2 regions of the Streptomyces sp. NBC_01433 genome follow, and region 1 is predicted to be linked to the other one. Evidence: riboswitches for the same ligand, from Rfam matches in the RefSeq annotation. Region 1 holds a riboswitch; the other holds the start of a gene.

Region 1 (7,455 bases):
GACATCGTCGGGAGTCACGATCTGCTGTTCGTCACTCTCGACACCCTGCGTTACGACGTCGCCGTCGAGCTGGCCGCCGCCGGACGCATCCCGCATCTGGCCCGGCATCTGCCCGGTGGTGTCTGGGAGAAGCGCCATGCGCCGGGGAGCTTCACCTACGCCTCGCACCAGGCGATGTTCGCCGGTTTTCTGCCGACGCCCGCCGCGCCGGGGCCGCACCCGCGGCTGTTCGCGGCTCGTTTCGCGGGCAGCGAGACGACGGCGGACGGCACGTTCGTCTTCGACACCCCCGATCTGCTGTCCGGCCTCGCCGCCGTGGGCTACCGCACGGTGTGCGTCGGCGGCGTCGGCTTCTTCAACCGGCAGGGCCCGCTCGGCTCCGTACTGCCCGGCATGTTCCAGGAGAGCCACTGGGAGCCCGGTTTCGGTGTCGCCTCGCCCACCTCGTTCGAGGAGCAGGTGGCCCGCGCCGAGGAAGTCGTCGCCGGACTTCCGCAGGACCAGCGGCTGTTCCTGTTCGTCAATGTGTCGGCGCTCCACCAGCCCAACTGGTTCCACCGGGCGGGCGCCACCCGTGAGGCGGGCGACTCCCGCGCCACGCACGCCGCCGCCCTGGAGTACGTCGACCGGCACATCGGCCGGCTCTTCGCGGCGGCGAGCAGCCGCCGCCGCTGCTTCGCCATCGTCTGTTCCGACCACGGCACGGCCTACGGCGACGACGGCTTCACCGGCCACCGGCTCGGTCACGAAGCCGTCTGGACCGTGCCGTACGCCCATTTCTTCCTTGAGCCCGGGGACACAAGATGACCAGCACGACCCTTCCCGCAACCGCAACCGCAGCCGCTGCCGCTGCCGCTGCCGCAACCGCAGCCACGGCCCTTCCCGCCGTCAGGCCGTACGAGAGCTACGTCTACGCCTATCCGCACAAGACGGCGTACCGGCCGCTCACCGGCCGGCCCGCGCTGCGTGAGCTGTGGGCGGCGGAGCCCAAGGACGCGCTCTCCCTCTATCTCCACATACCGTTCTGCGAGGTCCGCTGCGGCTTCTGCAATCTGTTCACCCGGATCGGCGCTCCCGGGGAACTGACGACGCGCTATCTCGACGCGCTGGACCGGCAGGCCGTCGCTGTCCGGGACGCGCTGGGCGACCGGGAGCCGGTGCGGTTCGCCGCCGCCGCGTTCGGCGGCGGCACACCCACGTTCCTGACCGCCGCCGAGCTGGAGCGGCTCTGCGACATCGCGGAGAAGCGGATGGGGGCCGAGCTGCGTTCGGTGCCGCTGTCCGTGGAGACCTCGCCGTCGACCGCGACGGCGGACCGGCTGGCCGTGCTCGCCGACCGCGGGACGACCAGGATCAGCATCGGTGTGCAGAGCTTCGTCGACGACGAGGCGCGCGCGGCGGTGCGCCCGCAGCGCCGCGCCGAGGTGGAGGCGGCTCTCGGCCGGATCCGTGATGCCCGCGTTCCGGTGCTCAACATCGACCTGATCTACGGTATCGACGGGCAGACGGAGGAGAGCTGGCGGACCTCGCTGGACGCCGCGCTGGTCTGGCGGCCCGAGGAGCTGTATCTCTACCCGCTGTACGTACGCCCGCTGACCGGACTCGGCCGTCTCGGTGCGGTGGCGGAGCCGGCCGCCGAAGAGCTCGCGGCCGCCGCCTGGGACGAGCAGCGGCTGCGGCTCTACCGGGCGGGCCGCGACCATCTCCTGGCCCGGGGCTACGAGCAGGTGTCGATGCGGATGTTCCGCCGCGCGGACGCCCCGCAGGAGGGCCCCGACGACTACGCGTGCCAGACCGACGGCATGATCGGGCTGGGCTGCGGCGCCCGCTCGTACACCGCGTCCCTGCACTACTCCTTCGACTACGCGGTGGAGATGCGGGAGATTCGCGGCATCATCGACGGTTTCACCGCCACCGAGGATTTCTCCCGTGCCGAGGTCGGGCGGTACGTGGACGCCGGCGAGGCGCGCAGGCGCCACCTCCTCCAGTCGCTGCTCCAGGCCGCGGGGCTGCGGGCGGACGAGTACCGGCAGCGCTTCGGTACGGATCCGCGCGAGGACTTCCCGGCCGAGCTGGACCGTTTCGCGGCGCGCGGCTGGCTGGACGGGAGCGCGGGTGAGGGGCTGCTGCGGCTCTCCCCGGAAGGGCTGGCCCACTCCGACGCCCTGGGCCCGGAGCTGTTCTCCCCCGCGGTGCGGGCCGCGATGGCCTCGTACGAACGGAAGTGAGCACCGCCATGGACCTGACGATTCTCTACCGGGGCCCGCTGGCCTCGTGCGACTACGACTGTCCGTACTGCCCGTTCGCCAAGCGGCGCGACAGCCGGGAGCAGCTGACGGCGGACCGGGCGGCGCTGGAGCGGTTCACCGCGTGGGCGGCGGAGCAGACCGGCGACCGGCTGTCCGTGCTGTTCACGCCGTGGGGCGAGGGGCTGGTGCGGTCCTGGTACCGGCGCGCGCTGGTCGAGCTGTCGCTGCTTCCGCAGGTCGGCCGGGTGGCCATCCAGACCAATCTGAGCGGCCGTACCGACTGGCTGGACGGGGCCGATACGGACCGGGTCGCGCTGTGGTGCACGTACCACCCGGGGCAGACGCCGTACGAGCGTTTCCTCGGCAAGTGCCGGGAGCTGACCGGGCGCGGGGTTCGCTACAGCGTGGGGGTGGTCGGCTTCGACGATCATCTCGACGAGGCGCGGCGGTTGCGGGCCGCGCTGCCCGACGAGGTCTATCTCTGGGTCAACGCCGCAGAGGGGCACACCTACACGGACGAGGAGGCGGACCGCTGGACGGCGCTGGACCCGCTGTTCCCGTACAGCAGGCATCCGCACCGCTCGGCCGGGCTGCCCTGCCGGACAGGTGAGTCGGTCATCTCGGTGGACGGCGACGGCACGGTGCGGCGGTGTCACTTCGTCCGCGCGGAGCTGGGCAATCTGTACGACGGCAGTTACCGGCGGGCGCTGGGTCCGCGGGCCTGCCCGCTGAGCGTGTGCGACTGCCACATCGGCTATGTGCATCTGGAGACGCTGCCGCTGTACGACGTGTTCGCGGGCGGTGTGCTGGAGCGGATACCGGCTCCGGGCAGCGGGATCACGCCGCCGGACGGGCTCGTGGTGCCGAGCCCGTCCCGGCGTGCACTTCCCCTGACGGTCCTGCGGGATGCCCCTTAGCGGGGAAGCAGGTCCGGTCGGAGGGGAAGCAGGTCCGGGCGCTTCGCCTCTGCGTGGTCGCCGGAGGACTCGCCGCGCAGCCTTCGGCCGATCCATGGGACCAGGTAGTCGCGCGCCCAGTGGATGTCGTCGCGCCGTTCCTCGAAGGTGCCGCGCTGGGCGCGCGGCGGCCACGCCTGGTCCGGATCGGCCGGTACGTCGACGCCGAGGACCTGTGCCGCGCGCAGCGCGACCCGGGTGTGTCCCTCGGGCGACAGATGCAGCCGGTCATCGTCCCAGGCACGCCTGTCCTGCACCGAGCGCAGGGACCACAGGTCCAGGACGGGGCAGTGGTAGCGGTCCGCGATGGCCCGCAGATGAATGTTGTACGTCGCGATCTTGCCGCGCATGTGCCGCAGTACCGGCACGCCCCGGGTGTCGAATCCGGTGGTGACCATGACAGTGCCGACCGCGTCGCTCAGATCGGCGACCGCGCGCTCGAAGCGCTCGGCCAGATCGTCGGGGTCGGTACCCGGCCTGATGATGTCGTTGCCGCCCGCGCAGAAGCTGACCATGTCCGGGGCCAGTTCCTTGGCACGGGGTACCTGCTCCTCGACTATCTGGTCGAGAAGGCGTCCGCGTACGGCGAGATTGGCGTACCGGAAATTCCCGTGCGGGGAATCCTCCGGGATCGTCGCTGCGTCGGGGACCGGGAGCTGGTCCGCCAGCAGCACGGCGAAGCGGTCCGCCCAGCCGACAAAGGTCCCGTCGGGGCCGGGGTCTCCGACGCCTTCGGTGAAGCTGTCGCCAATCGCCGCGTACGACCCGATGATGCCTGGTTGATTGATTCTCGAATCGTCTGCCACAAGCGCATATCCTGCACCTTCGAATGTGACCTACGCGACCGTATTACGGGGTTGACGGGTGGTGAGATAGACCACCCGGTCAGTTTTTGGTAAAGCCGGAATAAGTGCGGGGGCGGTGCGCTCGTGCGCACCGCCCCCGCGAGAACCGCTCGCTACCGCTCCATCAGATGGAGACGCCGTGCTGGCGCAGGTAGGAGATCGGGTCGACGTCCGAGCCGTAGCTCGGGCCGGTGCGGACCTCGAAGTGCAGGTGCGGGCCGGTCGAGTTGCCGGTGGAACCGGAGAGGCCGATCTGCTGGCCGCCGGTGACGGTCTCGCCCACGGAGACGTTGAGCGAGGACTGGTGGGCGTACTGGGAGTACATGCCGTCGGCGTGCTTGATGACGACCTCGTTGCCGTACGAACCGCTCCAGCCGGCCGAGACCACGGTGCCCGGACCGATGGCGCGGACGACGGTGCCCGAGGCGGCCTGGAAGTCCGAGCCGGTGTGGTAGCCGCTGGACCAGCTGGCGCCGGAGGCCCGGTACTGGGTGGTGACGTTGGCGTTGGCCACCGGGGTCGTCCAGCCGGAGCTGTCGCCCTGGGAGGCGCTGGTGTTCGTGGAGGTGGTGGACTTGCCGGCCGCGGCGGACGAGTCCGGGGAGGACGTGGTCTTCGGGGCGGGCTTCGCCTTCGGGGCAGCCGGGGCGGCCTTCTTCGGCTCGGCCTTCGAGGGGGCCGGCGCGGACTGCGCGGCGTCCGAGGCGGCGGCGGAGCCGGACGCCTTGGCGCCGAGGGTCAGCTTCATGCCGGGGAAGATCAGGCTCGGGTTCTCGCCGACGACATCGCGGTTGTCCTGGTACAGCTTCTGCCAGCCGCCCTTGAGCTTCTGCTCGGCCGCGATCTTCGACAGGTAGTCGCCGGGGACCACGGAGTAGGTCTTCGGCGCGGTCTTCGCCGCAGCGGCACCGGGGGCGGTGTGCGCGGCGGCGACCGAGGCGGCGGGCGCGGCCTTCTCCGCGGCGTGCGCTCCGGTGGCACCGATCAGCGGGAGGGCGAGGACGGCGCCGCCGGTCCCTGCGGCGAGGACACCGCGGGCGATCGGGCCGGTCTTCGTACGACGGTGCTTACCCTGTGCGGGCATGGGGGCATTCCTCTCCGGCGCCTACGAGGTGAGCTGTCGGGTTCGGGCTGGAGATGCCCGGTCGCTGGCTGCGACTTCACCCCGAGCCGGTCCGGATCTCTCCGGGCCGGCGGCTTACCTGGGTCCCCCGCTCCTGCCACGCGTATGTGGGTGGGTGTGAATTCCGGGCGGCGGCAGGATTAGGCGGTCCGTCCGGATTGACGGTGACCGTAAACGAGTCAGGACGACAGGAACAAGCCATCGGTTGCGTACCGGAATCCTCGATTCAATTTCGGTTCGGATTTCCGGTGACACTCCGTGGATTACGGATCTTGGCTTTCCGCGCGGCGCCCGGATTACCTCCGGGCGCCGCCACCACACACCGTCACGGATATGATCCCGCTCACCAGCGGGTCACCATCTCCCCCACAAGCGGTGCATGCTCCACCAAATGCACCAATACGGACATGACATGGCCATCACCTCTGACGCAACCTCAGCACCCGCGCGTCGAGATCTCCCGTCAGCCCCGTGTGCAGCCCCTGGTGCAGGAGCACCGATCCCTCGTACACCGTCCCGGTGTCCTGGCAGACGTACGCCGCCGAGGGGACCAGACCGCGCAGCCGCAGAGCCGGGGGCCGCTGCCCGTACCGCTGCGCTTCGAGCCACATCAGCACCACGGTCTCCTCGCCCCGCACGTACTGCACCGCGCTCAGCCCGCCGCGCGGAGCCGCGAGCCGGTGGAGGGCGCCGTGCTGCACGACCGGGCGGATCTCCTTGTACAGGGACACCCAGTCCCGCGCCTCGGCCAGCTCCCGTTCGCTCCACTCGGTGAGGTCCCCGCCGACCCCGAGCACCCCGGCCATCGCGCTGACGAAGCGGAAGCGCAGCGAACTCGCCCGCCCGTTCAGCTGCACGTTCGGGCTGTCGGTGACCCAGGCGGCCATCACCCGCGCCGGGTGGATCTGCCCGAAGCCCTCCTGGATGGCGAGCCGGTCCAGCGGGTCGGTGTTGTCGGAGGTCCACACCTGATCGGTACGGGCGAGCACCCCGAGGTCGACCCGGCCCCCACCGCCCGAGCAGGACTCGAAGGCCACACCCGGGTGCGCGGCACGCAACCGGTCCAGCAGCGCGTAGAACGCGTCCACATGCTCGATCCAGAGCTTCTGCGGATATTCCTCGCCCGGCCAGCCCGCATCGGTGAAGCAGCGGTTGAAGTCCCACTTCACATAGTCGATCGGCGCACTGGAGAGCAGGGTGTCGAGCCGCTCCCACAGGTATTCCCGCACGTCCCGCCGGGCCAGGTTGAGCACCAGCTGATGACGGAACTCCGTCCGCGTCCGCCCGGGGACGTGCTGGACCCAGTCGGGGTGGGCCCGATAGAGATCGCTGTCGGGGTTGACCATCTCCGGCTCGACCCAGATGCCGAACCGCATGCCCAGCCCGCGCACCTCTTCGGCGAGCGGCTTCAGCCCGCCGGGGAAGCGCTCGGGGTTCGGCGTCCAGTCGCCGAGTCCGGCCCGGTCGCTGGTGCGCCGCCCGAACCAGGCGTCGTCCACCACGAACAGCTCGACACCCATCTCCGCGGCCCGCACCGCGAGCGCCCGCTGCTGCTCCTCGGCGATGTCGAACCCGGTCGCCTCCCAGGAGTTGTAGAGCACCGGGCGCAGCGCCTCGGCGTCCGGAATCACATGGGCCAGCTGCCAGGCGTGCCAGGCGCGGCTCGCCCCGCCGAATCCGTCCGGGCTCCACAGCCCGGCGAAGACGGGTGTGGTGTACGACGCCCCCGGCGCGAGCCGCAGCAGCCCGGACTCGTCGTAGCCCGCGCCGCCGGTGATCTGCACGATGCCGTCGGGCAGCTGGTGCACGGCGATCCGCCAGGACCCGGACCAGCCCAGCGCGCAGCCGTACACCTCGCCGTGCTCCTCGGTCGCCGCGGCGTCCGCGTCGAGCGCCACCCAGGGCAGGTGCTGGTGTCCGGTGTGGCCCCGGCGGCTGGAGAGGATCTTCTCGCCGTACGTCAGTTCCGACCGCACCAGCCGGGACTCGGCCGCCCAGCTGCCGTGGAGCTGGCTCAGCCGCCAGCCCGCACGGGCCGGCAGCGTCCAGGTCGCCGCGTCGGCGCGCAGCAGCTCCAGGGGCGGGCCGTCCGGCCCGGCGTGGGTGACGGTGGCCCAGCGCTCGATGACATCGGAGTCCCCGCGCATCCGGTAGTGCAGGGTCAGCGCGAGCCGGTGGAGAGCGTCGGTGAAGCCGAGCCGCAGTTCGTCGCCCCGCGTCTCGGCCTCCGCGAACGCCCACTGCGTTCCCCGGACCTCTGCGGTCCGTACGGAGAGGGCCGG
Region 2 (7,455 bases), on a different contig from region 1:
AGGTGCGTGCTGCTCAAGGGTGCCGCTCGAAGCCGCCGCTCGGAAGCCGCGGCCCGGAAACGGGTCAGTCGCGGTCGGCGGTGTCCACGCCGTCCCAGAGGTTCGAGTGCCAGGGGCGGTCCGCCGCGCCCGGCTCTCCGCGGCGGTCCTCGGCCGCGTCGGGGTCGGCCACCGTGTAGCCGGTCTCCCCGGGGAGTACGTAATGGAGGTGCTCCCGGGCCAGCCGCCTGATGTACGCGTCGTCCTGGAGCCGCGCCTTCTCGTCGCGGAGTTCCTCGGTGCGCCGGCCCGCCTCCTGGGACATCCGCTCCTGATCGGCGATCTCGTCGCGCTGGGAGACGTACTGCCGCATGGGGTACGCGAGCGCGACCACCAGGGAGCAGACGATCAGGGCCAGGAACGCGGCCCGGCCGGTGAGCCGGGAGCGGTGCGCCTGGCGGCGGCTCTGGGACCGGTAGACGCGGGCCGCGGTCTGCTCACCGAGCAGTCGCAGCCTGGTCGCGGTGGAGAACCGGTCGCGGTCCTTCCCGGCCATGTCTCCCGCCTCCCCATTACGCACGTCCGTCCCCGCACACGGTACGGGACCGAGTGCGGGGACGGACGGAGGCTGGTGCCTCGAACCCCCGAAGGGCCGGTGACCGGCCCCCGGGTGCCGGGGTGTCAGCCCTTGAAGCGCGGGAAGGCCGAGCGGCCCGCGTACACCGCGGCGTCGTCGAGGATCTCCTCGATGCGCAGCAGCTGGTTGTACTTGGCGACGCGGTCCGAGCGGGCCGGGGCGCCGGTCTTGATCTGACCGCAGTTCACGGCGACGGCGAGGTCGGCGATGGTGACGTCCTCGGTCTCACCGGAACGGTGCGACATCATGCACTTGAAGCCGTTGCGCTGGGCCAGCTCGACGGCGTCCAGGGTCTCGGTCAGCGAACCGATCTGGTTGACCTTGACGAGCAGGGCGTTCGCGGAGCCCTCCTCGATGCCGCGGGCCAGGCGCTCCGGGTTGGTGACGAAGAGGTCGTCGCCGACGATCTGCACCTTGGCGCCGAGCTTGTCGGTGATGACCTTCCAGCCGGCCCAGTCGTCCTCGTACAGCGGGTCCTCGATGGAGACCAGCGGGTACGCGGAGACGAGCTCCTCGTAGTACTCGGTCATCTCGGCGGCCGAGCGGGACTTGCCCTCGAACTCGTACTTGCCGTCCTTGTAGAACTCCGACGCGGCGACGTCGAGCGCGAGCCCGATGTCGCGGCCGGGGACGTAACCGGCCTCCTTGATGGCCTCGACGATGAGGTCCAGGGCGGCGCGGTTGGACTCCAGGTTCGGGGCGAAGCCGCCCTCGTCGCCGAGTCCGGTGGACAGGCCCTTGGTCTTCAGGACCTTCTTCAGCGTGTGGTAGATCTCCGCGCCCCAGCGCAGGGCCTCGGAGAAGGACTCCGCGCCGATCGGGGCGATCATGAACTCCTGGATGTCCACGTTGGAGTCGGCGTGCGAGCCGCCGTTCAGGATGTTCATCATCGGAACGGGCAGCAGGTGCGCGTTCGGGCCGCCGAGGTAGCGGAAGAGCGGCAGGTCGGACGCCTCGGACGCGGCGTGGGCGACGGCCAGCGAGACGCCGAGGATGGCGTTGGCGCCGAGCGACGCCTTGTTCTCGGTGGCGTCCAGGTCGAACATCGCCTGGTCGATGAGGCGCTGCTCGGTGGCGTCGTAACCGACGAGCTCCGGGCCGATCTGCTCGATGACGGCGAGGACCGCCTTCTCGACGCCCTTGCCCTGGTAGCGGTTGGGGTCTCCGTCGCGAAGCTCAATGGCCTCGAACGCACCGGTGGAGGCGCCGGACGGAACAGCAGCACGTCCCGTGCTGCCGTCGTCGAGGCCAACCTCGACCTCGACCGTGGGGTTTCCCCGGGAGTCGAGGATTTCCCTGGCTACGACGACGTCGATGGACGGCACGAGGCATCTCCTTCTGGGATATGACACTGGTTGTGCAGGGTCACTGCGGCCTTGCGACACGAGCCTAACCGGCCCGGCCCGATCGGGCGGCCGACCGCCCGTCTCCTGGGACGAAAAAGGACCCAAGGCCGTGCAATACAGGACGAAGGTCCAGAAATTTACTGACCGGTAACTACAAGGGTTGAACGATTGCGGCGCGGGTCGCCGCACAAGAACCCCGGCCCGGCGCGCACGGGGGAGAGCGCGCCGGGCCGGGGAACCTGGACCGAGGGAGATGCCGCCGGACATCCCCCTCAGGGGGAGGAGAAGCCGTGTGCCGGACTACTTCAGGTGGAGCTGCTGACCCGGGAAGATCAGGTCGGCGTCCCTGACGATGTCGCCGTTGAGCTTGAACACCTTGTGCCAGCCGCCCTTGACGCCCTCCTCCTGAGCGATCTTGCTCAGGGTGTCGCCGGACTTCACCTTGTACTCGCCATCACCCTTGGCGACCTTCTGGCCGGTCGGGGTCGTGACGGTCTTCGGGGTCTCGGCCTTCGGGGCGGTGCGCTGCTCGCTGCGCGAGGTGGGCTGCTCGGCCTTGCGCTCCTGCTGCTTCGGCTGGGCCTGCTGCTGCGGCTGAGCCTGCTCCTGCTTGGCCGCGGTCTGGCCGGAGCCGGTGTCGACGCCCGGGTCCACACCGTCGTTGCTCAGGTTGCCGGCACCGGCACAGGCCCAGGCGCCGGGACCCTGCATGTCGAGAAGCTTCTCGGCGGTGGCGATCTGCTGGGACTTGGAGGCCAGGTCGGCACGGGGGGCGTACTGCGTACCGCCGGCGGCGGCCCAGCTGGACTGCGAGAACTGCAGACCGCCGTAGTAGCTGTTGCCGGTGTTGATGGACCAGTTGCCACCGGACTCGCACTGGGCGACGGCGTCCCACGTTTCGACGGAGGCGGCAGAGGCGCCGGTCGCACCCATCAGCGGGACGGCGACGGCGGCACCGGCGACACCGGCGAGCGTGGCGACACGGACGGCCTTGGACGGGCGGCGGTGCTTGCCCTTGCTGTGAAGCAGCATGGAACGTCTCCTCACCGACGCCTACGAGGTGAGCTGTCGGGTTCGGGCCAAGTGAGTTGCCCGGTCGCATGTCCTAGCACGCGACTTCACCCCAAGCCGGTCCTGATCCTCTCGTACGGGACGAGACGAACGGGCCCGGCGCTTACCTGGGTCCCCCGCTCCTGCCTACGGCGCTTTACGCGTCTGTTCCCTTCGACCGACGGCAGGATTCGGCGTGACGATCGACGGGGCCCGCGGTGCGAGCGGTTCCGACCGTAAACACAGGCAACCCCTACATTCAAAGATGGACATACCGGTCAATCAGCCCTTACTTGCCCTCACCGAAGGGACGTTTCCGCAGGTCGGGGGGGATGCGGGCGGATCCGGCGGACGGAACACGCCAGTTGAAGCAAAGAGACCCATGTCTCACTTATGCATAAGTGGACATAGGCCCCTGAACTACCCCAGTTTTCGGGGCGCTTTCCCGTATTGGATCAGTTGGCCGCAGCGCCCTCGGAGCGCTCGCCGAGGTCCAGATCCAGGTTCTGTCCGGGCAGGATCAGGTCCGGGTCCGAGCCGAGTGTGTCCTTGTTGGCCTCGTACAGCGCGGTCCATCCGCCGGAGAGTTTCTGTGCGTCAGCAATCGCCCAGAGACTGTCGCCCGGCCGGACGGTGTAGTCGCCGCCGGCCCGCTCCGTCGCGCCGTCGCGCGCCTCGCCGTCGCCCCGGGACGCGTGCCGGCCGGACTCGCGCCCGTCGTCACCGTCCGCCGCCCGGCTCTTCTCGGGAGCGGGCGTGCCCCGGTGCTTTCCGCCGCTGCGGTCCGTGTCCTTCGAGGCGTCAGGCGCGGCGGAGCCCTCCGGCGCCGATGAGTCCTCGGGCTTCGCGGAACCCTCGGGCTTCGCGGAGTCCTCGGGCGTCGTCGGAGAAGGGGTCCCGTCCGGGGTGGCAGGGGTGGTCGAGGGGTCGGCGGCCTCGCCGGGCGCGTCGCCCGCGTCCGCTTCGCCCGGCGAGGTCGCCGTGTCCGACGGATCGGCGGACGGCGTGCCGCCCGGGTCGACGCCCGGCAGGGCACCGTCCACCGCGAGTCCGGCGATCACCGCACAGCTGGGCCACGCCTTCGGGCCCTGGTCGTCCAGGACCTTCTCCGCGACGGAGATCTGCTGCGAACGGCTGGCGAGGTCGGCCCGGGGCGCGAACGCCGTGCCGCCGTAGGCCGACCAGGTGTCCTGCGAGAACTGGAGCCCACCGTAGAAGCTGTTGCCGAGGTCGGCACTCCACATGCCGCCGCTCTCGCACTCCGCGACCCGGTCCCAGGTCGAGGCGTCGGCGGCGTGTGCGCCGGTCGCGCCGAGCAGCGGAATCGCGATGGCCGATCCCGTCACGCCCGCGGCGACGACGATGGCGGGTGCCTGACGAGGGCGACGGTGCCTGCCGTTCGCGGAGCCCATGGGGTTTGCCTTCCGTGCGACTGACGAGTGGGTACTGAGTGGTTGACGAGTCACCTGACGCCCGACTGATGCGTCGAACGGTGAACCTAGCGGGACTCGAACGTGTGTCACAAGTCGATGCAGCGGAGATCACGTGAAAGTCACAGAGTTGACGCAGCGTCACCTTCGCCCAGTCGCCGCCCCGGCTCGAACTCCACGGGGAGCGTGCGCAATCCCCGCATGATGAGCCCGCCACGCCACCGCAAATCGGCGGGTTCTCCCGCAAGTCGCAGCCCCGGAAGGCGTCTCAGCAGCGTAGCGAGAGCGGCCTGTCCCTCCAGGCGGGCGAGCGGTGCCCCCAGGCAGTAGTGGATGCCGTGCCCGTATCCGAGGTGCTGATTGTCACTCCGTGCGAGGTCGAGCCGGTCCGGGTCCTCGAACCGTTCCGGGTCCCGGTCGGCCGCGGCGAGCACGACGAGCACGGGGTCGCCCGCGGCGATCTCCTGTCCGCCGAGCGTCAGCGCCTCGGTGGCGAAGCGCCAGGTGGCCAGCTCCACCGGTCCGTCGAACCGCAGCAGTTCCTCGATGCCCGTGGCCAGCAGGCCGATCTCCCCCGCGTCGAGCGAGCGCTCAAGGAGCGCGCGCTGTTCGGGGTGGCGCAGCAGGGCGTACGTGCCGTTGCCGATGAGGTTGACCGTGGTCTCGAATCCGGCGAAGAGGAGGATGAAGGCCATCGCCGCGGCCTCGTTCTCGGTGAGGTGCTCGCCGTGGTCACTGGCCCGGATCAGCCCCGAGAGCAGATCATCGCCGTCCCCCTCGTCCCCCAGGCCCTCCCGCTTCCGGTGGATCAGTTCCGCGAGATAGCCGCGCATCTTCTTGACCGACCGGGCGACCCCGCCGCGCGGGCCGCCGCCGTGGCGGATCATCATGCCCGCCCAGTCCCGGAAGTCGTCCTGGTCCTCGCGCGGGACCCCCAGCAGATCGCAGATGGCGTAGATGGGGAGCGGGAAGGCGAAGTCGTGGATGAGGTCCGCCTTCCCCTCCTCGATGAAGTCGTCGATGAGGCGGTCCGTCAGCTCCTGCACGCGGGGCGCGAACTCCGCGACCCGGCGCGGGGTGAACGCCTTGGACACGAGCCGGCGCAGCCGGGTGTGGTCCGGCGGGTCGATGTTCAGCAGATGCGTCATCAGCTCCGCCTTGCGCTCCCCCGGGATGCCCGTCTTCCCCTTGGCGTGCGCCGGCCCGGCGTGGTGCGCCGGGTTCTTGGAGAGCCGGGAGTCGGCGAGGGCCTGCTTGGCGTCCGCGTACCGCGTCACGAGCCAGGCGTCGACCCCGCTGGGCAGCGTCGTCCGGTGTACGGGGCTGTGCTCGCGGAGCCATGCGTAGGCGGGGTACGGGTCGGTGGCGAACTCCCAGGTGAAGAGTTCGGGGGCGGGGGACGGAGCGGGGGCGGGGGCGGGGGCGAGGGGGGCCTGCGCGGGAGTGGGAGCTGCGTCGGTCTGCGCGGGCGCGTCGGCGGAGGCACCGGGGGCGTGCGGGCAGACGGGGGCGGGGGCGTCGGCGTCGGCGTCGGCGGGAGCGGAGGCGGGGAAAGGGACGTCGGCGGGGGGCTCGGCGGGGCTGGCGTTCACCCCTCGACGTTATCCGGCGCGATCGGGCGGTTCCGTGCCAGCTCGGCAAGGATGTCCTCGGCCTCGTGGTGCCCGGCCTCGGCCGCCTTGTGGAACCACTCCTCGGCCTCCGCCTCCGCCCCCTGGTCCCACAGCATGGCCGCCAGCGCGGCGGCGGCGTAGTAACTGCCCCGTGCGTGCCCCACCTCGAACCAGCGCCGCGCCTCCTCGGTCTCGCCCCGGTCACGCAGGTCGTTGGCGAGGTTGGTGGCCGCGCTGACGCTGCCCGCTTCGGCCGCCGCCCGGTAGAGCGATTCGACCTCGGGGTCGTCGGGGTCCCGCTCCCTCAGGACCAGCGCGAGGCTGTTCGCCGCCCGGTAGTACATCGACCCGCTGGTCGTATGGGCCAGGGCCCTGCGGTACCAGCGCTCCGCCACCTCCAGTTCGTGCCACTCGTGGAACAGGCTGCCCAGGCTCCCCGCGGCCTCCTCGTGCCCCATCTCCACGGCCCTGACGTACCAGCGGCGCGCCTCATGGTTGTCCCCGACCCCTGTCGACAGTTCGCCCAGCCGGTGCGCAGCCGCGCCGTCGCCCGCCTCCGCGGCCCGGGTCAGCCAGTGCACCGAACGGTCGGCCAGGGCGGCGCCGAGCGCGCCCTGCGCCTCGACGTCGCCCGCACGGGCCGCCATCTCCAGATACGGAATCGCCGCCGCCCCGTCGCCCCGGGCGGCGAGCAGTCTCCCCATCGCACCGGCCGCCTCGGTGCTGCCCGCGTCCGCCGCCCCGCGGAACCAGCGCTCCGCGGCCGCCTCGTCGCCGAACTCCCGGTCGATGCGGCCGAGTGCCATCAGGACGTCCGGGTCGCCGGCCGCCCTGCGCTCCAGCACCGCGTGGGCCCGCTCGAAGACAACGGTCCGGAACCGGGCGACACCCCGTACCGCTTCCAGCGCGAGCAGCCACATCTCCAGGGGCACGGGAGAGGTGAAGCCCTGAGCCTGGTCCTCCGCGTCCGCGACCAGAGAGCCGTACGCCCGCCAGGTGTTCTCGCCCCGGCCCGGCACGAGCATTCCGGTCACCCCGTGCTGGATGCCGGTCGCCCAGGCCAGGGCGTCCTCGAAGCTCTCCCGCTCGGCCCGGACGTCATCGGGCCCGTACATCCGGTGCGCCGCGCGCAGCACATCCAGCGCCACCTCGCCCCGCGCCCCGCAGCGGGCCAGGTCGATCGCGGCGCGCACCAGCAGGTATCCGCGCGGGTGGGCGCCGGTGCGGCGGCCGGCGCGACGCCATTGGTCCGCGAGCTCCGGGCCGATGGCCAGGTACTCGGTGACGCCCCGGTCGCCGCGTTCGCCGCGCGCGCCCGACAGCCGGTGGTCGGAGAGGGGCCCGTCCAGCCGCGCCAGTTCGGCCGGGCTCCATTCGCAGCTCAGCTCGACCGGTTCGAC

What was found. Region 1 has a riboswitch for cyclic di-AMP ahead of OG413_RS32790 (LysM peptidoglycan-binding domain-containing M23 family metallopeptidase). Riboswitches for the same ligand answer to the same signal wherever they lie in the genome.
Region 2: linked by a shared signal. The riboswitch ahead of OG413_RS15365 (transglycosylase family protein) and the one ahead of OG413_RS32790 (LysM peptidoglycan-binding domain-containing M23 family metallopeptidase) in region 1 are both predicted to bind cyclic di-AMP.

Annotation. Positions count from the first base shown of each region.
Region 1 covers NZ_JAPEPM010000002.1:1,177,159-1,184,613, forward strand. Annotated here, with positions in the region: gene OG413_RS32770 (STM4013/SEN3800 family hydrolase) at 1-807, shown strand, start outside; gene OG413_RS32775 (STM4012 family radical SAM protein) at 804-2,228, shown strand; gene OG413_RS32780 (STM4011 family radical SAM protein) at 2,237-3,166, shown strand; gene OG413_RS32785 (SGNH/GDSL hydrolase family protein) at 3,163-4,011, opposite strand; gene OG413_RS32790 (LysM peptidoglycan-binding domain-containing M23 family metallopeptidase) at 4,175-5,134, opposite strand; cyclic di-AMP (ydaO/yuaA leader) riboswitch at 5,140-5,297, opposite strand; gene OG413_RS32795 (alpha-galactosidase) at 5,593-7,455, opposite strand, start outside.
Region 2 covers NZ_JAPEPM010000001.1:3,401,647-3,409,101, reverse strand. Annotated here, with positions in the region: gene OG413_RS15375 (septum formation initiator family protein) at 65-535, opposite strand; gene eno (phosphopyruvate hydratase) at 661-1,941, opposite strand; gene OG413_RS15365 (transglycosylase family protein) at 2,263-2,994, opposite strand; cyclic di-AMP (ydaO/yuaA leader) riboswitch at 2,998-3,177, opposite strand; gene OG413_RS15360 (transglycosylase family protein) at 3,468-4,424, opposite strand; gene OG413_RS15355 (cytochrome P450) at 4,565-6,034, opposite strand; gene OG413_RS15350 (lipopolysaccharide assembly protein LapB) at 6,031-7,455, opposite strand, start outside.